2 regions of the Paenibacillus sp. J31P13 genome follow, and region 2 is predicted to be linked to the other one. Evidence: a T-box and tRNA genes for the amino acid it is inferred to sense, from the RefSeq annotation. Region 2 holds a T-box; the other holds one or more tRNA genes.
What was found. The T-box of region 2 lies ahead of metG (methionine--tRNA ligase). A T-box ahead of a tRNA ligase gene usually reads a tRNA of that ligase, here a tRNA-Met.
Positions count from the first base shown of each region.

Region 1: it has a tRNA-Met gene. The T-box ahead of metG (methionine--tRNA ligase) is inferred to sense a tRNA for this amino acid. The anticodon was not compared.

Region 1 is NZ_JBWDNR010000001.1:505,072-515,251, forward strand. Features, by position in the region: gene AC0YOD_RS02030 (ABC transporter ATP-binding protein) at 1-558, shown strand, start outside; gene AC0YOD_RS02035 (efflux RND transporter periplasmic adaptor subunit) at 524-1,588, shown strand; gene AC0YOD_RS02040 (FtsX-like permease family protein) at 1,592-4,504, shown strand; gene AC0YOD_RS02045 (ABC transporter ATP-binding protein) at 4,516-5,400, shown strand; gene AC0YOD_RS02050 (ABC transporter substrate-binding protein) at 5,406-6,929, shown strand; gene AC0YOD_RS02055 (hypothetical protein) at 7,205-7,369, shown strand; tRNA gene AC0YOD_RS02060 (tRNA-Met) at 7,479-7,555, shown strand; tRNA gene AC0YOD_RS02065 (tRNA-Ile) at 7,592-7,668, shown strand; tRNA gene AC0YOD_RS02070 (tRNA-Leu) at 7,690-7,775, shown strand; gene rnhA (ribonuclease H) at 7,949-8,611, shown strand; gene AC0YOD_RS02080 (GntR family transcriptional regulator) at 8,856-9,224, shown strand; gene AC0YOD_RS02085 (ABC transporter ATP-binding protein) at 9,224-10,117, shown strand; gene AC0YOD_RS02090 (hypothetical protein) at 10,117-10,180, shown strand, end outside.
Region 2 is NZ_JBWDNR010000007.1:165,284-175,463, reverse strand. Features, by position in the region: gene AC0YOD_RS21875 (TetR/AcrR family transcriptional regulator) at 1-197, opposite strand, end outside; gene AC0YOD_RS21870 (pentapeptide repeat-containing protein) at 388-816, shown strand; gene AC0YOD_RS21865 (RNA polymerase sigma factor) at 1,039-1,578, shown strand; gene AC0YOD_RS21860 (hypothetical protein) at 1,559-2,344, shown strand; gene AC0YOD_RS21855 (ABC transporter ATP-binding protein) at 2,328-3,200, shown strand; gene AC0YOD_RS21850 (hypothetical protein) at 3,202-4,314, shown strand; T-box leader at 4,371-4,633, shown strand; gene metG (methionine--tRNA ligase) at 4,675-6,324, shown strand; gene AC0YOD_RS21840 (MFS transporter) at 6,460-7,653, opposite strand; gene AC0YOD_RS21835 (TetR/AcrR family transcriptional regulator) at 7,837-8,436, opposite strand; gene AC0YOD_RS21830 (multicopper oxidase domain-containing protein) at 8,745-9,788, shown strand; gene AC0YOD_RS21825 (ZIP family metal transporter) at 9,807-10,180, shown strand, end outside.

The sequences.
Region 1 (10,180 bases), on a different contig from region 2:
CTTAGAGGCCGTTCAGGCTCTGGTAAAACGACGCTTCTAAATTGCTTGGGCGGTCTCGACACACCCAGCAATGGAGAAATTTTGTTTAACGGCTTAGCTTTTCACAAGATGAGCGATGATAAGCGGACGTTGGTCCGGCGCAAGCATATGGGTTTTATTTTCCAGGCCTTTGCGCTAATGCCGCTATTATCGGCTTGGGAAAATGTTGAGCTTTCTCTTCGTATGGCGGGCATTCCTCGTGCTCAGTGGCGAGAGCGAGTTGCGCAATGTCTGGAACTCGTTGGCTTAGAGCGGAGAATGCATCATAGACCCTTTGAGCTCTCAGGCGGTGAACAGCAACGTGTGGCAATCGCTAAGGCAATCGCACATAAACCAATGCTGCTGCTGGCGGATGAGCCGACGGCGGAGCTTGATACAGGTATGTCAGCTCAAATTATGGCCGTTTTCCAAAATATCATTCGCACTGAACAAGTTACTATTTGTATGACTACACATGATCCTACGATTTTGGAGGTTGCCGACAATGTTTATGAAATGGTGGACGGGAGATTTATTTAAACGTTCAATGGTTGTTGTGATGAGCGTTTCATTGGTGTTTGCAAGTGGTTGCTCCTTGCTCCCCAAAGAACAAGAGGAAGAGGTATTGCCGGAGATTAATCCTGCGCAAATATCCAAAAAACCAGAGTATGAGGTTACCACAGCAAATCTCGAGACTAAGATTCCGGTTATCGGAAAGCTTATTTCTTTGGAAGAAGAAACAATGTTCTTTGATTTAGAGGGTAAATACTTGAAAGAGCTTTATGTAAAGGTAGGACAGAGCGTTGAAGCAGGTCAAATCATAGGCGAGCTTGATGTTGATGATTTGGTCAAATCTTTGCGTTTAGAGAAGCTAGCCTTCAAAAAAGAAGAAATAACGATGAAGGAGACGCTTCGTCAACGTGATGAGATGGATCCGATTGATTTTGAGGAAAAATCGATTATGTTTGAAGAGAAAAAGCAGAAGCTTCTAGATATGGAAGAGGAGATTGGAAAAGCAAACTTGGTCTCCCCATTTAGCGGCACAATCGTATCTGTATCTGTGCAAAAGGGCGACTTGATTAAAGCTTACACACCCATCGCAATAGTTGCGGATACGAGTCAAATCGTACCTGCTGCGAAGCTTACCAAAACGGAACTTGAAAAGGTTGCGGTAGGTATGGAAGTTTCCGTAAATATCACCAGTGTAGGTACTTTTAAAGGCAAGGTGAAGCAGCTTCCGTATAAGGTAACTGAGCAGAACAACGGCGGCGGTGGCAATGGGGAAACGAAACCAGAACGTCCAGAGGATTTCCTAATCGTTGAAATTAAAGACTTGCCAAAGACGGCTAACCGCGGCGCTCCGCTATCCATCAACATTATTACGAAGAGAACTGAAAATGCCATTGTCATTCCTCCTTCAGCGCTTCGTTCTATCGGCTCCCGTACGTATGTGCAAGTTATTGATGCTAACGGTAAACGAGAGGTCGATGTAGAGGTAGGTCAACAAAACTCTACTCAAATCGAGATTCTTAAGGGGCTAGAGCCCGGGCAGAAAGTCGTAGGTCGATAGCCAATGGGAATTCCGTTGTTTCGTTTTTTGTTCCGCAAAATGTGGAACACGCGTTGGCTTACGTTAAGCACGCTGGCCGGTCTTACTTTAGCGGTAGCTTTCGCAACGAGTATACCGATGTACGCAGACGGCGCTCTAAAGAGAGTCGTAGCCGAATCTCTGCAGAAGAAAAGTGAAGGCTTACCGGCAGGATCGCTGCTTATGCGTTATCAATCACCTTCAGGTGGGAAGACGGACACAAAGTCGCTGGCAGAGGTCCAGCGTTACATTTCTGAGGGTGTGCCGAAAGAAATTGGGTTTCCATTTCAAACCTTTGTTAACAGCTATTCCATTCGAAGCTCGGAAGTTGTGCCCGAGGATCCTTCCAAGGTAGATGCTGGCCGCAATCGTCAGCTTACTATTATGAGCATGTCTGGGCTGGAAAAAAGCACAGAGCTGACGCAAGGCAGATGGTTTGTTAACGCTGAAGGGGACGGAACCAATTTCGAAGCGGTTATGTTCGAAGAAGCAATGTACAGAAATGATATACATATCGGCGATGTTTTTGAGTATCCGATATACGGCGGACTTGATCTAACACTTAAGGTCAAAGTCGTCGGGGCGGTAAAACCGCTTGATGATACAAGTTCATATTGGTATCAAGGCATGGAGGGATTACTGAATACGTTCCAAATCAGTGATGTAGCATTCAACAAAGCGCTGCTAGAAAAGAACAAGATTCCTCTTCACAATGCAAGCTGGTATTACGCGTTTGATTTATCGGAGATTAAAACAAGCCAGTTGACACCGCTCGGTCGAACGCTAGAGCGACTCAACATCGAATTGTATCAGCGTCTGAAAGATACAAGAGTGGAAATTTCCTTCGCTTCCACGCTGACGGAGTTTAAGAAGCAAAGCTTGCAGCTGCAAACCTTGCTGTTCACGCTAGCTGCACCTATGCTAGCGATGGTTTTTTACTTCATTGCGATGAACGCACGTCAATCGTTGGATAAACAACGAAGCGATATTGCAGTGCTCCGAAGCCGCGGCTCCAGTACAAGGCAGATTATATGGATTTATTTGCTTGAAGGACTGCTGCTGGGCGGAATATCACTTGCAATAGGACCGTTTATCGGATGGTTTATGGCGAAGAGCATCGGATCAGCCAATGGCTTTCTATCCTTCGTCAGTCGTAAGTCGATTCCTGTTGGCTTCTCTACGGAAGCGATCATTGCAGGCGTGGCAGCTGTAGTGCTTGCACTTCTTGCGACGATTATACCTGCTATCATTTATGCCAGGTCTTCAATCGTAAACTACAAGCAGGAGCTTGCAAGATCCGATCGAAAGCCAGGCTGGCAGCGCTGGTATCTTGATGTACTGCTAGTCGGTGCCGCAGGCTACGGCTGGTATATGTTTAACGAGCGGCAAATGCTTACGTTCCAAACGGGAATGACTACAGATCAGTTAAATGTTCAACCATTCCTATTTTTCGTACCTGCATTAGCCATTTTTGCTCTTGGACTATTTTGCTTGCGTTTGTTTCCGTGGTTCCTGAAGCTATTTAATTGGCTGGGACGCAAATTTTTGCCAGTGCCTATTTATTTAACGCTAACACAGCTTTCACGCTCTTCTAAAGGCTATTATCCGCTTATGATTTTATTGGTTTTGACACTTGGGCTTGGCGTATATAATGCTTCTGCAGCTCGAACCATCGATTTGAATTCGACAGAAAGAACCTTATATAAATATGGTACAGATGTCACAATTCAGACCGTATGGGAAGGCTCACCGGAGATTATACAACCATCCGGAGGGAATTCTGGTTCTGGCGGCGGAACAGGTGGAGGAAATGGCGGTGGCTCGGGCGGTGGATCTGGTGGCGGGTCTGGCGGAGGAAATGGAGGAGGCGGTGGCGGCGGTCAAACCGTGCCATCGCGTACTTTATACACGGAACCTCCTTTTGAGTTATTCCGAACGCTAGAAGGAGTAGAAGCTGCAGCACGTGTTTTGCAGACAAAAGGGAATATCGTTATTTCTGGGAAATCGATCGGTCAAGGTACTGTAATGGGTATCGATAACGTCGATTTTTCGAAAGTAGCATGGTTCCGAAATGATTTGTCTCCGGTTCATCCTTTCTATTATTTAAATAATTTAGGACTGTATGAGCATGCAGCTATTATCCCATCCAAGGTAGCCGAGAAAAATCAATTGAAGCTCGGTGACCCTATTTCAGTTGGTTTCCCAGATGGGATGATTGAGTTTACCGTAGTGGGCATCCTGCCGTATTGGCCTAGCCAGTATCCGGATAAATCACCATTCGTCATTACCAATCTGGATTATATTTATGATCAGCTTCCAATTATGCCTTACGAGGTTTGGTTGAAAATGAAGCCTGATGCGAAGCTTGGACCTATTATTGAGTCTCTTCAAAAAGCTGGTATTGAGCTGGCTACCGTGAAGGACGTAAGAGCTGAGCTATTAACTCAGTCCAAACATCCAACAAGGGGCGGCGTTTTCGGTATTCTAAGCTTAGGATTCCTTGTATCAGTCATTATTACGTTGGCAGGTTATATCCTTTATTGGTTCTTTAATCTGTCAGGTCGAGTCGTTCAATTTGGGGTTCTTCGCGCAATGGGACTCTCGCGCAGGCAGCTTACTGGCATGCTGTTGCTGGAGCAAGTATTTACGGCAGGTCTTGCGATAGGGCTTGGCGTATTAATCGGTAAAGCGGTCAGCTTGCTCTTCCTGCCATTCCTGCAAACGACCGAAAATGTTGCTGAAACGGTACCGCCGTTCCGTGTAATCTTCAATTCAAACGATACCAATCAGTTATTTATTGTAGTTGGATTTATGATGCTGGTTGGCGCACTGATACTCTTCCTGCATATTCGTAGGCTGAGAGTCCATCAGGCGGTCAAGATGGGAGAGGAACGTTGATGACGACAGCGATGATCGATTGCGAAGGATTAGTAAAAATATACAAAACCGATGATCTAGAGGTTGTCGCCCTGCAAGGCTTGAATTTAAAAGTCAATGAAGGCGAGCTAATGGCAATCATCGGAAATAGCGGCAGCGGGAAATCAACTCTTCTCAATACGTTGGGCGGTCTTGATCGCCCTTCTGCTGGTCAGGTTAAAGTGGGACCTTGGGATTTGTTGAAAATTACCGAAGAAGATCTAGTCAGTTATAAGCGGGAAACAGTAGGCTTCATTTGGCAAAATAACGCCCGAAACCTGCTGCCGTACCTCTCTGCGCTAGAAAACGTAGAAATGCCAATGATGCTCTCAGGCAAGGTTGATCGTGCTTATGCGAAGCAACTACTGGAGTGGGTAGGGCTGAAGGAGCGTATGCATAACAAGCTTCATCAGCTCTCAGGCGGGGAGCAACAACGGGTTGCTATTGCGATCTCGTTGTCCAATAGACCAAAGCTACTTCTAGCTGATGAACCGACTGGCTCCGTAGATACGGCAACCTCCGACTTGATTATGGGTATTTTCCGTAAGCTTAACCGTGAAATTGGAATTACAATCGTCATTGTAACGCATGATTTGTCACTAGCAAGCAAGGTGGATCGTGTCGTTGCCATTCGCGATGGATTAACGAGTACGGAGTTTATAAAGCGAAATCCGAATATTAATGCGGATGGCGAAGCAGAGCTTGTCGTAGCTGGAAACTTGCAAACGATTCATGAAGCCTATGTTGTGGTTGACCGAGTCGGACGCTTGCAAGTGCCAAAGGAGTATCTCACAGCTCTAAATATTAAAGATAAAGCTACAATGGAGTTTGACGGTGAGCGGATCATTATTACTCCGCCTAAATCATTGGGGGGTTAAATCGAATGAATAACAGACGAGTATTGAAATCAAAATTTCTTAAATTCACGATGATTAGCTTAACACTTACACTGCTGATCGGCTTGCTGTCAGCATGCAGTGGGAGCGGCAGTGATTCCACAGAGAAACGTGTATTGCGTATAGGCGTTCTATACGGCGGCTCGGACAACGAACCATATTTCCGTCAGCAGTATACAGATATGTACGAAATGACACATCCAAATATTACGTTTGAAATCGTAGGTGCAATTAATTACGATGATCAAAGATTTAATCAACCAGAAGACTCAAGTAAACCAGTAGAGCAACCGGATCCTTATGAGAAGATGAAAGAAATGCTCAATGGTCAAAATCCTGTTGATGTTGTCGTTCTTGACTACAATATGCTGCGCCGTTTAACACAGGATAACTTGCTGAAGCAGCTTGATCCACTCATTACACAGGATAAATTCGATTTAACTGATTATGTTCCGACTGTTATTAACGGTATCAAAGCCGCAGGTGACGGTAATTTATTTGCACTCACACCGACTTTCAGCTCTTCAGCACTTTTTTATAATAAAAAAATGTTTACAGATAAAGGACTAACACCTCCAACTGACAAGATGGAATGGAAGGAAGTTCTTAATCTTGCAAGAACGGTAGCAGATGGTGAAGGAGAGGATCGTAAGTTTGGCTTCTCGTTTAACCGCTGGTCAGGTTCTGACGGCTATGGTGATATGCAAAATTATGCTTCTTCGCTGCAGTTGAAAACGTGGGATGACAAAGGCGAGAAAATGCTTGTCAACACGGCTCAATGGGAAGATGTATGGAGTACTGTTGCGTCGCTATACAATGATAAAATTATTCCTAATCAGGAGTATATGAACAAAATGTACGAGAAGCAAAGTCAAACTGGCGGCTATGATCCGTTCTATGGTGACTTATTCATCAAAGGAAAAATTGCAATGACTATCGGTGAATACGGTTATATCAATGAACTGAAAAAAGCACAAGACAACGCATCGAAAATTAAAGATTTTGAAGCAGTAGATTGGGATGTAGTAACCGTACCGGTTAGTCCTTCTGATCCTGAGGTTGGAGGCAGCATTGGGTTAAGCCAATTGATGGGTATCAATGCAAAGGCACAAAATGATAAAGATGCTTGGGAATTTATTAAATTTACGAATGGCCGGGATTGGGCTAAGCTCAAATCAAGAAGCCTTTATGAGATGGTTGCGCGTAAAGAATTTTTGACGCCAATTGGCGGACTTCAATACAATATGGATGCTTTCACATCACTGAGACCTATCCCGCCTTCATCTGCGGATCCAGATAAGCTTTATCGTGAAAAGCCTGGTATTTATGAAGCATCGAATTCCAGCTATGAGCTGTTCCAGGAAGTGCTGAAAGGGACGAAGACAGCAAAAGAGGCTCTGGCGGAGTGGGAAACGAAGGGTAATGCGGTGTTAGAGAAAATAAAGGCTAATCCGAATGGTGGAGGCACCGATGGATCAATCGGTATTATGCCAATGCCTAGAGGTGAATAAAGAAACAAGAAAGCCCACAATCGGCCTAGAGTCGATTGTGGGCTTTCTTTTGGTTATATGTCTATTCATAGTTGAGAAAGCTTTTACAGGCGGCAATACGAGCTGCTGTGTCTCAAGGATATCCATTAATAGGCATAATCATGATTGATGTGAAGGGTGATAGGAAGTCGATTTCATTTGTTCTAGCTTGCTTGTTTTATCCTGAATTAGGGTATTCTAAGTTTCACATACTTAAAGAAGCAATTATTAAAATTCATTTATAAGGAGGGATAGAGATGAGATGGGTATACTGGGTACGACTGTATGAAACGAAGTTTCAAGCGGGGTGCCTTGTCAAAAGGATGGAGAATGATTGGTGGATTTACGGTTATGAATCACCTCACGAAGTAGAAGTATTTCGCTCGCGAAAAGGCCGCTATGGCGTGCGTTTTATACCTTAAAAAAATATTAAAAATAAATTAGTATAATTTGCTTGACTTAAAACCCCCTCCTGTAGTATATTATTTTATGTCGCCATTTCAAATAGCTTTGAAACAAATGGATATACGTCGCGGGGTGGAGCAGCCCGGTAGCTCGTCGGGCTCATAACCCGAAGGCCGCAGGTTCAAATCCTGCCCCCGCAACCAACCTTTCGATCAATACGTTGAAATATACGTTTTCGAGGGCCCTTAGCTCAGTTGGTTAGAGCGGTCGGCTCATAACCGATTGGTCGGGGGTTCGAGTCCCTCAGGGCCCACCATTTGCAAAGCTCTTACAACATGCCGGGGTGGCGGAACTGGCAGACGCACAGGACTTAAAATCCTGCGGTGGGTGACCACCGTACGGGTTCGATTCCCGTCCTCGGCATACCTATTAAAACCTAGTAAAGACTAGTGCTTTACTATAGGGATTAATAAACTGAATGCTTACATAGTAATAGAATGAGATCCTTGCTTTACACAATCTGAGATTAATCACAGATTGTAGTAAAGGGGGATTTTTTTCTTGAGAAAAGATAATATGGGCGGAGGCTTCGAACAATGGCAGCAAGCAAGCATTATGTAGTTTGGGTTGGCAAACAAAGCGGTGTGTATGAGACATGGAAGCAATGCCAAGAACAAGTGAATGGATATCCAGAGGCTAAATATAAATCTTATGAGTCAAAGGCTGAGGCGTTGACTGCTTTCAAGGAAGGCTGGAAAAGTCACTGGGGCAAAGGTAAAGCGCCAATTAAGGACAAACCTCAACAATCTACCTTTGGCGCACAGAAGCGCTCCTCAGAGCCTGCTGAGCAATCAATAGATTATGATAGTATTTCTGTTGATGTTGGCACAAGGGGGAATCCCGGACCGGTAGAATACAAAGGCGTGGATACAGGGACTGGGGATATATTGTTCTATGTAGGCCCAATTCCGAACGGAACGAATAATCTTGGTGAGTTTATCGCTGTGATCCATGGGCTTGATTACTTGAAGAAACAAGGCAGCAGCAAAACTATCTATAGTGATTCAAGGACTGCTCTTGCTTGGATACGAAACAAGAAGGTTGCTTCAACCTTGACCAGAGATGCTTCGACGAAGCAGATTTGGGAATTGGCTGATTGGGCATTAGATTGGTTGAAGACAAATACGTATGACAATAAAATTGTTAAATGGAATACGGAAGAGTGGGGAGAAATTAAAGCGGATTTTGGACGTAAATAAAAAGCAATGATAGATGATCACCATAAGGATGAAATTATTATTTTGTAAAAAAACTCGGTTTTAACACTTGCAACAACAAGTGTTGAGACCGAGTTTTTTTGTGGAATGAATATTGGAATCGACTTAATAAATAGTGTGATAAACAGTGGGAACAGCCTATTTTTGTAAAATTCGTTGACAATGATCCCTTTAGGTTGTATGGTTAGTTACATGAGTAGTTAACCAGTTTGGTGGTGATAGAGAAATGGCATTTTTGATTGATGACAGCCGCCCTATATTTGTTCAAATTGCAGAACGAATCGAAGATGACATTATTGAGGGTGTACTGCCTGAGGAATCGCAAGTTCTTTCAACGAACCAGTTTGCAGCCTTTTACAAGATCAATCCGGCAACAGCCGCGAAGGGTGTAAACATGCTCGTTGACGAAGGAATTTTGTACAAAAAGCGAGGGATTGGCATGTTTGTGGCAGAGGGTGCTCGTGGGAAAGTAATTGAGAAGCGGAAAGAACTATTCTTCGAAGAGTTTGTAGTGACGATGGTTCGAGAAGCGAAGAAGCTTGGCATCACAGCTGATCAATTAACGGAAATGATCCGGAGAGGGGATAATTCATAATGGGTAAAGTAGTCGAGTTGGATCGGTTGACGAAGTCGTATGGAGATGTGAAGGCAGTAAATAATGTCAGTTTCACCATGGAAGAAGAGAAAATCTACGGATTGCTGGGCAGGAACGGGGCAGGGAAGACGACGATCATGCATATGATAACAGCGCAGCTGTTCGCAACTAGCGGGGAACTAAGAGTATTCGGAGAGCATCCCTACGAAAATAATGGCGTACTCAGTCAAATTTGTTTTATCAAGGAGAGCCAGAAGTATCCTGATGTTTATCGTATTTTGGATGTGCTGAACACGTCTGCTTCCTTGTTTCCCAACTGGGATAACGATTATGCGCTCTCATTAGCAGAGGAGTTTCGCCTTCCGCTGAAACGGAGAATGAAGAAGCTCTCCAGAGGGATGCTCTCATCAGTCGGCATTATTGTTGGCCTTGCGAGCCGTGCGCCGCTCACGATATTCGATGAGCCCTATCTAGGTCTTGATGCAGTAGCCCGCAGCTTGTTCTATGATCGTCTGATTGAGGATTATGCCCTGCATCCTCGGACAGTTATTCTATCTACACATCTCATCGATGAAGTAAGCCGTATACTGGAGCATGTGATGGTAATTGATAATGGAACCTTAATCATTGATGAGGATGCAGAGGCGCTTCGCGGCCGAGCGTTTTCTCTTGCAGGACCTAAAGCTGCTGTGGATTCCTTCACAGCGGGCAAGGAGGTCATCCATCGTGAACCTTTTGGCAATCTGGTATCAGCAACTGTAATTGGCCATTGGAATACTGGGGAACGCAGGCAAGCAGAAGCATTGGGACTTGAGCTTGCTCCTGTGTCCCTACAGCAGTTAATTATTTATCTAACGAATGGAAAGACGCAAAGAAAGGCGGTAGAAGTCTGATGAATCGAGTCGCAAGCGTAGTTAAAATGCATAGCAGAGATAAGTGGTCATGGTTTATCATCC
Region 2 (10,180 bases):
CTTTTGCATATCTCATCGAAGAGCACATCAATAATCGTTTCTTTTGATACAAAATGATAATACAAAGCAGGCTTTGATATTTTTAGTTCTTTGGCGATCATAGTCATGCTTGTTTTTTCAAATCCGTGCTCAGCGAAAAGACGGTAACCTGTTTCCAAAATTTTTGCATACGTCGAAGGTACATTCCCATCTTTCATTCCACTCATATCCTCCTGTTTATTTCACTTACTTACCGTTCGGTAAGTTTAATGTACAGGAGATTGTTTCTTTTTGCAATAAAAAATTATTGTTCCTTCATACTCACATGCCAACAGTATCATGTACAACAATAAGTTAATGGTTTAAAATGGGAATAATTCAACTATCTATTATGGGAGTGATTAAGAGTTGAAAGTAGAAAATCAAAAAGATGTCCTAACCGTAATTAATTCGGATGTTACGGATTCTAGCTTCAATAATGTTCGAGCAGAGCAGTTCTCGCTTGAATGCTGCAATCTTATGGGAATGAAAATGAATGATGTGAATTTGACGAGACTACATATTTCCGATGCTAATTTGAGTGAGCTAGTGATCGATGGTGCACAGTGGGGCGGCGCGCGGTTTCAATGCATTAGCTTCGGCAACCCGAACCAGCCGGATGTTCCATTTAATACAACCCCTGTACAATTCACCAATTGTAATTTACAACATGCCACGTTAACGGATTGCAATTTATCGAATGCTAATCTGGTGAACTGTGATATATCTGGTTTGATCATTAATGGTGTTAACATCGAGGAATTGATCAAACAGTACGTATCTGCTGAGCAAAAATAAGATTAGCAAAACGGGGAATATAAGGTCAAAACAAAGGGCTGCCGAGAGGCAGCCCTTTGCTGATTTAAAGCTGCTTTTCTAAAAAACGAATCCCGTGTACGATCGGGTTATGAGGACAACGTCTTGGCATAATATTCTTGTCTGTAGCTTTACAACTATATGTACACTTGAGCCGTTCTACTTAACGAGGTGAGAAGATTGCCGACTGATGAGCAGTTAATTATGGAGATAAATAGTGGCAGCCAAGCTGCTATGGAGGTGTTAACCAAACGCTATTACAAGCAGGTTTACGCTTATCTATATCGCAAGACAGGCAATAATCATACCGCATATGATTTGACGCAAGACGTTTTCATCAAAATGATGAGGAATCTTTCAACGTATTCAAGCAAAGGGACGTTCCGAAACTGGTTGTTTACGATTGCCATTAATTGCAGCCGAGATTATTTTCGATCGACCGCCTACCGCGAGCAATCGACAGCCGCAGAGTTCGAAGAGCATTATCAACAGAGTAAAGCTGATTCGGTATCCTATATTTTTGAAAATAAAGAAACACGGAAACAGTTGAAGCAGGTTATCAATGATTTGCCGGATGCTCAAAGTGAAGTCATACTACTCAAATATTATCATGATCTGAAAATTCGAGAAATTTCTGTTATTACCGGAGCCAATGAGAATACGGTTAAGGGCAGGCTGAGGCAGGGCCTTGAAAAGATGAAGAAGCTGTTGAGGAGAGATGACGATGAACAGCAACAAAACTAAAAAAGGATCCAGCGACTGGAATGAGCTTGACGAAATAGATCAAGAGCTTCAATTGCTGTTAACTGATTATAGCGTTGAATATCCCAGTGATGAGGCAATCGCACAAACCATTGATGTGTTGAGACCTTATGTGGTTCAACCAACCCAGAAGTCTGTATCGTTTTTTCCGTTAAGCTTGAAACAGCTTCATATTCGTCCGTTTTTTTGGATTTTAAACGCACTCTTTTTCCTCTGTGGTCTGCTGGTTTGGGGGTTAGGGAAAGGTGATCCTTATATCATTATGATGTTGATTTCGCCTCTTCCGTTTCTGCTTGGGCTGCTCGAAATATTTAGAGGTCGTGATGAAGGTCTGCTTGAGCTGGAGATGTCTTGTAAATTTTCAGCGCAGCAGATGATGCTGATGAAGCTAACTGCTGTCGGAGCTTATAACGTGCTGCTTTGCTTCGTATTAATCGCTATTTTCAATTTATTTGGAGAGCCTCTGTTGCTCTCGAAGCTAGTCATTTATTGGGCAGCTCCCCTTACGGTAACGGCAAGCATTGGGCTTGCTTTAAGCCGTCGAATAACGGGTCCTATATTCGCGCCGGTTGCATTAGTTATTTGGTCTTTTGCTGCAATCACGATAACGAATACATTGGACTTTGCACATCAGTCAGATGTTCTGCTGTCAGTGATTTGTGGAGTAATATCTATACTTGCAGTAGCACTGCTAATTTTTCAAGTGAAACAGCTAAGGAGAGGTCAATTAGATGAAATTATCCATTGAGAGAGTAAGCAAGCAGTTTGGACAGAAAATAGCACTGAATAACGTGTCCTGTGAGTTAACAGAAGGCGTTTATGGTTTTCTAGGTGCCAATGGTTCCGGTAAAACAACACTCATGCGCATACTCGCTGCAGTCGTTAGACCGACCTCTGGCAGAGTACTGCTGGATGGTGTAGACATTGAATTATTGAATGAACGGTACAGGGATCTTCTCGGCTATTTGCCGCAGCATATGGGCTTTTACAAAAACTTTAGCGTTGAGAAGTTTTTGCTTTATATAGCGGCTCTTAAAGGCATTGATAAGCAGGAAGCCGAGGCGAAGGTGGAAAGCTTGCTGCATGAAGTTCAATTATCGAATGAGAAGCGTACGAAAGTGGGCAAGCTGTCCGGCGGAATGAAGCAGCGGGTTGGAATTGCTCAGGCGCTGCTTAACGATCCGAAAATAATTATCGTCGATGAGCCGACAGCTGGATTAGACCCGAAGGAGCGCATTCGATTTCGCAATTTATTGTCGACGATTGCTAATGATCGAATCGTATTGTTGTCCACGCATATCGTAACGGACATTGAGATCATTGCGAAGGAACTGTTAATAATGAAGCGGGGTATGCTCATTGAGAAATCAAAGCCGCAGCTGCTGCTTGATCGTCTAGATGGCAAGGTATGGACCTTTCCTGCTCGGCAAAGTGAAGTTAGCTCACTTCAATCGAAACATCGCATAATCAGTATGTCCAGTAAGGAAGAGTACATCGAAATGCGTATCCTGTCTGAGCAAAAGCCGGAAGCAGATGCAGTAAAGGCGATACCTAATCTTGAGGACTTATATTTGTACTATTTTGACGAGGAGGAAATGAAGTGATATGAAGTCATTACTAAAGTTTGAGCTGCAAAAGATTTTTGGTCAAAAAAGTATTTATATTGTCCTTATTGTCTTAATTGGACTTATCTCAATAAGCTTAAATGCCCAGCGAATAACCAATAATTCTTCGTATTATAAGGATTGGGAAGGGCAGTTGACCCAAGAGAAGATTGAACGTGCAGAAGCTGAGCATGCTGCGTTGATGAAGAAATGGGATGAGCATTCAAGCCTAACGGAGGAAGAAAAAGGTAAGCTGGCCGTTTATGAGAATATAAGTCAACTGGTAGGGCTAGAAGAGCGTCGACAAGCGAGTATGGAGGAATTAAAACAACACCTGAATAGTGAAAATCAAGTTGCTCAGCGTGAAACGAAGCTTGAGCTCAGCATGCTGGAGCAATTAGAATTCGATAAATTATACTATAATCGCGCCCCTGCTGAAATGATTGATTTTGTAAAGATATTCGGAGTTTTGCTCAGTGGAGCACTTATACTCGTGGGCCTAGCTTCCATCTTCTCGAATGAATATGCTACCGGGATGGATCAGTTCCATCTCAGCTCGAAATACGGGAGAACGCGAGATGTGTCAGCAAAAATTATCGCTTCGTTCATTTACGTGATCTTCGTAATTGGTTTATGGGTAGTATACAATTCAGTGTATCGCATTGTTGCTTATGGCAATGGGGGATGGAAATCGCCGCTTCAGCAATTGTTTCAATATCGCTATTCACCTTATGATTTTGATTTATTGTCCTTTATCGGTGTACAAATTGGCATGCACACACTGGCCGCTTTAGGTCTTGCTCTGCTCGTATTGTTAATATCAGCAGTATGTCGAAATACACTTCTCTCATTTTTAATCTCGGGCTTTATCTTTGCCTTGCCAATTGCCATTAATAGCATCTTCAAAATAGATCTTAAATCATGGAACATCCTTTTTGACTTCAGCTTCACCAATATCATGATTGTTTATGATTTGTTTGCTACATTCAAAACAATTAACCTATTCGGCATACCTATTTTGTATCCATATGCAGCGATTACATTGACGATCGTCTTGTCAGCTGCTTTCACAATGCTTCTTTATTGGAACATGAAGCGTAAGCAAGTGGTATAAATTATACTTGACTTTGTATATAGTGTTCAGTAATATATCCAATAACTTGAATATTTAGAAAAGCTAAGAAGAGAAAGAGTACCGCGGTAAAGTCTTTTTACAGAGAGCTCCGGCAGCTGAAAAGGAGTAAAGAATAACCGTGGGAATATGGTCTCAGAGCTGCGCATCGAAACCTCATGAGGTTGTAGGCTGCGCCGGAACCCGCATCCGTTAACGTGCTAGGGTATAAACGCTAAGCAGCGTCGTACCCGAAGAGGTCAATGCCGTAAGGCATTAATGAATTTGGGTGGTAACACGTGAGATAACTCTCGTCCCTTTTGGGATGAGGGTTTTTTGTTGTCTAAAAAAGGAGGAAAAAAGATGGCGAACATTTTTATCGGGGGTGCTTGGCCGTATGCTAACGGCTCCTTGCATCTAGGTCGGTTGGCAAGCTTGCTGCCTGGGGATGTACTGGCAAGATATTTTCGTGCAAAAGGAGAAAAAGTATTATACGTTTCTGGAAGTGATTGTCATGGAACTCCAGTAGCTGTTCAAGCAGCCCAAGAAGGTATAACGCCGGGGGATTTCGCAGATCGATATCATCAGGAGTTTGTAGATTGCTTTAATCAATTAGGATTTTCTTACGACTTATACACTCGCACAGACCAGCCCTTTCATCATGAGGTGGTGCAAGAAATTTTTTTAAAGCTTCTAGAAAACGGACATTTGTATAAAAAAACAATCCTGCAAACCTATTGCGAGGTAGATCAACGGTTTTTACCAGACCGATATGTAGAAGGCAACTGTCCCAAATGCGGAAAGCGTGCAAGAGGGGATCAGTGCGATTATTGCTCCACCTTGTTGGACCCGTCCGATTTGTTGGACAGAAGCTGTAAGCTATGCGGAACTACGCCAGTTGAACGACCAACGGAGCATTATTACCTTGCTTTATCGAAATTTCAAAAAGAATTGGAACAGTTCGCAGCTAAAGCTTCGGGGTGGAGAGAAAATGCCGTTAATTTGACCAGTCGATATTTAAAAGAAGGGCTTCAAGATCGTGCGGCTACAAGGGATTTAACGTGGGGGATTGATGTGCCTATAAATGGATTTGAAGATAAGAAAATCTACGTATGGATTGAAGCAGTATGCGGATATTTATCAGCAAGTAAGCAGTGGGCAGCAGAAACAGGGAATAAATGGGGGATATTTTGGTCGGAGGATCAAGCTAATATAACTGCTTATTATGTTCATGGTAAAGATAACGTACCGTTTCATACATTGATTTGGCCAGGGATTCTTCTGGGAGTAGGCGATCTTCACCTGCCCGATAAAGTAATAGCTTGCGAATATATGACACTAGAGGGACAAAAGTTCTCGACGAGTCGGAACTGGGCAGTCTGGGTTCCTGATATCATTAGTCGGTACGATCCAGATTCTATACGGTATTTTCTGATAGCTAATGGTCCAGAGAAGCGGGATACTGACTTTTCATGGAGAGAGTTCATCTATAGCCATAATGGGGAGTTGCTTGGCGCATATGGGAACTTCGTAAATCGTACTTTGGCATTTATAGTGAAGTCATTTGACAGTAAAGTACCCCATGGAGAGCTTTCGGTGGAATGGGAGGACCATATTGAAGCATTATATATAAAGTCAGGCAAGCTCATAGAGTCAGGAAATATGAAGGAGGCAATTGAGCTTATCTTTTCTTATATAAGGCAGGCTAATAAATATTTTGATGAACAAAAACCTTGGATTACTGTGAAAGAAGATAGAAGTGCTTGCGGTCAGACGTTGTATACATGCGTGCAGATCATTGCTAATGCAGCAAATTTATTAAATCCGTTTATTCCGTTTTCATGTGAAAAGATAAGAGGGTTCTTGTCGCTTGAACAACCGCAATGGCATCCGTCTTACGTTGGTGCGGAACAAGAAATCTGTAATCTGGCTTTATTATTTGAACGATTGGATATCAGTCGGATTGAGGAAGAAACAGCCTTGCTTGAGAAGAAATTGAATCGGAATGGATAATCATTTCCATCCCGATTCAGCGGATGATGATCAATAGAAGTCCCGATAAGAAAATCCTATCGGGACTTCGCATTTGAGATGTATAAGAATTAGGGCTTTAATGAATGATTCTCAAAAAGGAGCATCTTCATCATTTTAGGAAGAAATTTGCACGACTCGTCTTGCTCTTCTTGATAACAGGTAACATAAAACTAAAATGAAGAATGCTGCGATATACGGGAAGTTGATATTGATATCGAAGAGAAAGCCTGCAACGATAGGTCCGGCGATATTCCCAAGACTGGTGTATGCCGAGTTTAAGCCCGCTACATATCCTTGCTGGTCTTGGGCCATCTTGGACATCTGCGTACCGATTGCCGGACGTAAAATGTCAATCGCCAAGAACACGATAAAGGTTACTACAAAAATCATCCAATATTTATTGACAAAGATGGTCATTAATACGAAAATCCCGGCGATGATCAAGCAATAGGAAATGACCTTTTTCTCACCGAAGCGATTCAATAACCAACCGAATAGGGTTACTTGCACAACCGCCCCGGCAATGGAACCAAATGTAATGATATAAGCAATATCTCTAGGTGTGAATTGGAACTTATGATCGACGAAGAGACTAAATACCGTCTCATAGTTAGCTAAACCAAATGATGCGACAAACACAATGATCAAGCTCAAAAAGTAAGGCTCACGATAGGAATGCAGAAGCTGTGTAACCAGACTTTGCTTTTTGACTGGAGTAGCATTGGATATTATCGGTGTTTCTGATTTGGTTGACTCAGGCAGAATGAAAATGGTAATAAGTGCAGCAATAGCACCTGCGACTGCCGCTGCAAAGAAAGGAACTCGTATGCCGTATTCAGCAATAAATCCGCCAATTCCTGGACCAATTATAAAACCGGTTGTGATGGCGGCATTAATATAACCCATACCGGTGGCTCTCTCTTCGTTACTGGTAACGTCTGCTGTGTAAGCCATGATAGAAGGCATAATGAAAGCAGCACCGATTCCTCCAAGCAAGCGAGAAGCGAAGAGAAGGATAGGAGCAGAGGCTACTCCAAAAAGCAGCTCTGAGACGGCAAAGATGATCATACCGATAACAATCATCTTTTTCCGCCCAATGGTATCACTTAGCCTGCCCGCGATTGGAGAGAAAATAAGCTGTGTTAATGAAAAAGCAGCAACGAGCAAGCCGACAAGACTGCCAGTAATATGAAGCTCATTCATATACGTTGGCATGATAGGGATGATAAGCCCAATACCGGTAAAAACTAAAAAGATGTTGAGCATGAGCAGCAGAATTGCGCCCCTGTTACGAAGTAATAATGACATGATGTAAGCTCCTTCAAGTGAGTGTAGCAAAATAATAGGGATAGACGAGTAAAGGGCGAAGATAGCAGTACTCGGAAAAGATTTACAGATATATACTGAATGTTCGTTCTATAAAATGGGAACGACTATCGGAGCTTGCAATAACTGCTTCTGAATGAGAAGCAGTTTAATCGCCGCTACTCATCAATCGGAGCTTTTTGCAATTCCGTGAAGAAATATTTTGATCGCTAAATTATAGGTTTGAAGGATATCTTCCGGCTTTGATTTTCGAGTCATTTGGCTGAGTCCAATAATTAAGCTTTCAAGTACAACAGCTAGACCTTCCGCATTATCTTGCCTGAATTCTCCGTTATCAATACCTTCTTGCATTAGTTTTTGATTGAATGTAAGATGCCTAATTACCATCTCGCCAATTCGATCTTGAACATCTGTTGTTTTTTCTTCATTATTAAAGAACTCATCGGCTGCTTTAGTGAGCGGATGACTTAAATCATCAAGAACCATTTGTTCAGCTATGCCGTAAAGTTTCTCTGTTGTTGTTTTGTACATGGATTCTCTTTCCATCCAGTTCATTTCCCACTCACGGTCCCATTCATCAATTAAATAAAGAAAAAGTCCTTCTTTACTTTTAAAATGATAATAAATGTTTCCTTTACTGCTTCCTGTGGCATCTACTATATCTTCAATGGAGGTTGCCTTGTACCCCTTTTGAACAAACAACGCTCTTGCGGCATCGGCAACTCTTTTTTTGGTTGATTCGCTTTGTAATTGCTTTTTGTTCATTTGCATCACTCCGATTCTATGGTCAAGCATGAAGCTAATCATCGCAAAATAATACTGAACGTTCGTTCTGTATGATATCACAGGCAAAGGTGTTTTTCAAGAACAGGATTTCGTCATGGATATGAAATCAAGATAGACATGCCATCGTAAAAAACACTTTACAAAGAGCCTACGGTATCATATATTTTATTCAAGTCAAAAAGTTTCCTTCGGTAAACTTTTTGTCCCTAAGGAAAATAAAAATTTTTTATTAATTATTTTGCATAAGGGCAAAATATTTCCCTTATTAACAAGGGGGTGTGTGACAAATGGCAATTGATCCTAATCGTCCATTTTCAAGGAGAAGCATTCTTAAATTTGGAGCAGCAGGCATTTTAGGTGTGATCGGAAGTAGTTTTATCAATCCAAGCACGCTATTCGGCAAGTCTACACAAACAATGGGTAAGGACGACACGCATCATACATTAATGGATCAAATGAAACATGGAATGGCACATGGGTACGACCCGGGAACGGAGTCTACTACTGGACTGGAAGCAGCAGTGAAAGCTTTGACCACATTCGACTACGGTGTTATCAGTACAGCTTCGGATGGAAGAACTGTTAGAGATTACGATATACAAGTATGGGATGCTGAGGTGGAGATCGCGAAGGGAATTAAATTTCCAGGCTGGACGTTTAACGGTACGATCCCCGGTCCGACATTACGCTGCACAGAAGGAGATATCATACGCATTAAGTTCGGGAACGGCTCGTCGCATCCTCACTCTATTCATTTCCATGGCATACACCCTACGAATATGGATGGACTTGAGCCTGTTCTAACGGGGGAAGAATTTATCTATGAGTTCGAAGCGAGGCCAGCAGGGCTTCAACCTTATCACTGTCATGTGCCGCCGCTTACGAGACATATTCATAAGGGCTTGTATGGCCACGTCATCATTGATCCAAAGAAACCAAGAAAACCGGCAAAAGAGTTCAGTATGATTATGAATGGCTTTGATTTGGATTTAGATGGTGAGAATGAGATTTATACCGTTAACGGTTACGCATTTGCTTATCAATCAAGGCCTATCAAGGTGAAAACAGGAGAAATGATTCGTATCTACTTAAGCAATTTTACAGAATTTGACCCCATTAACTCCTTTCATTTGCATGCTAACTTCTTCCACTACTACCCTACTGGAGCTGATCCTGACGCAAGACCGCAATATACAGATACCATTATGCAATGCCAAGGCGAAAGGGGCATTATCGAGGTATCATTTCCGAGTCCCGGAAAATATATGTTCCACGCTCACCAAAGTGAGTTTACGGAGCTTGGATGGATGGGATTCTTTGAGGTCGAGTAGCGAGAGGAGGCGTATGATGTGGAGACCGAAAAATGGAATGGAAATACGAATAAAACAGTTCTTTGGTTATTAGGCGCATTACCGCTTCTACTACTGGCAGGTTTGATTTTTTTTATCTCAACATGGGGAACTGGTGTAAAAGAACAGCAGGCTGCTCCAATTGAAGTTCTCAATTTCGAACGTATCCTTTTGACGGATGATGGATTTGAGGTTCATATTCTTAATTCTGGACCTAAGGAATTAACCGTAGCACAAGTACTAGTTGATGATTCTTTCTGGAACGCTTCCTATTCGACTAGTTCAACCCTTGAACGATTTGGAACTTCTACGATCTATATCCCTTATCCTTGGGTGGAGGGGGATCCTCATGAAATTAAGCTTATTACTTCAAA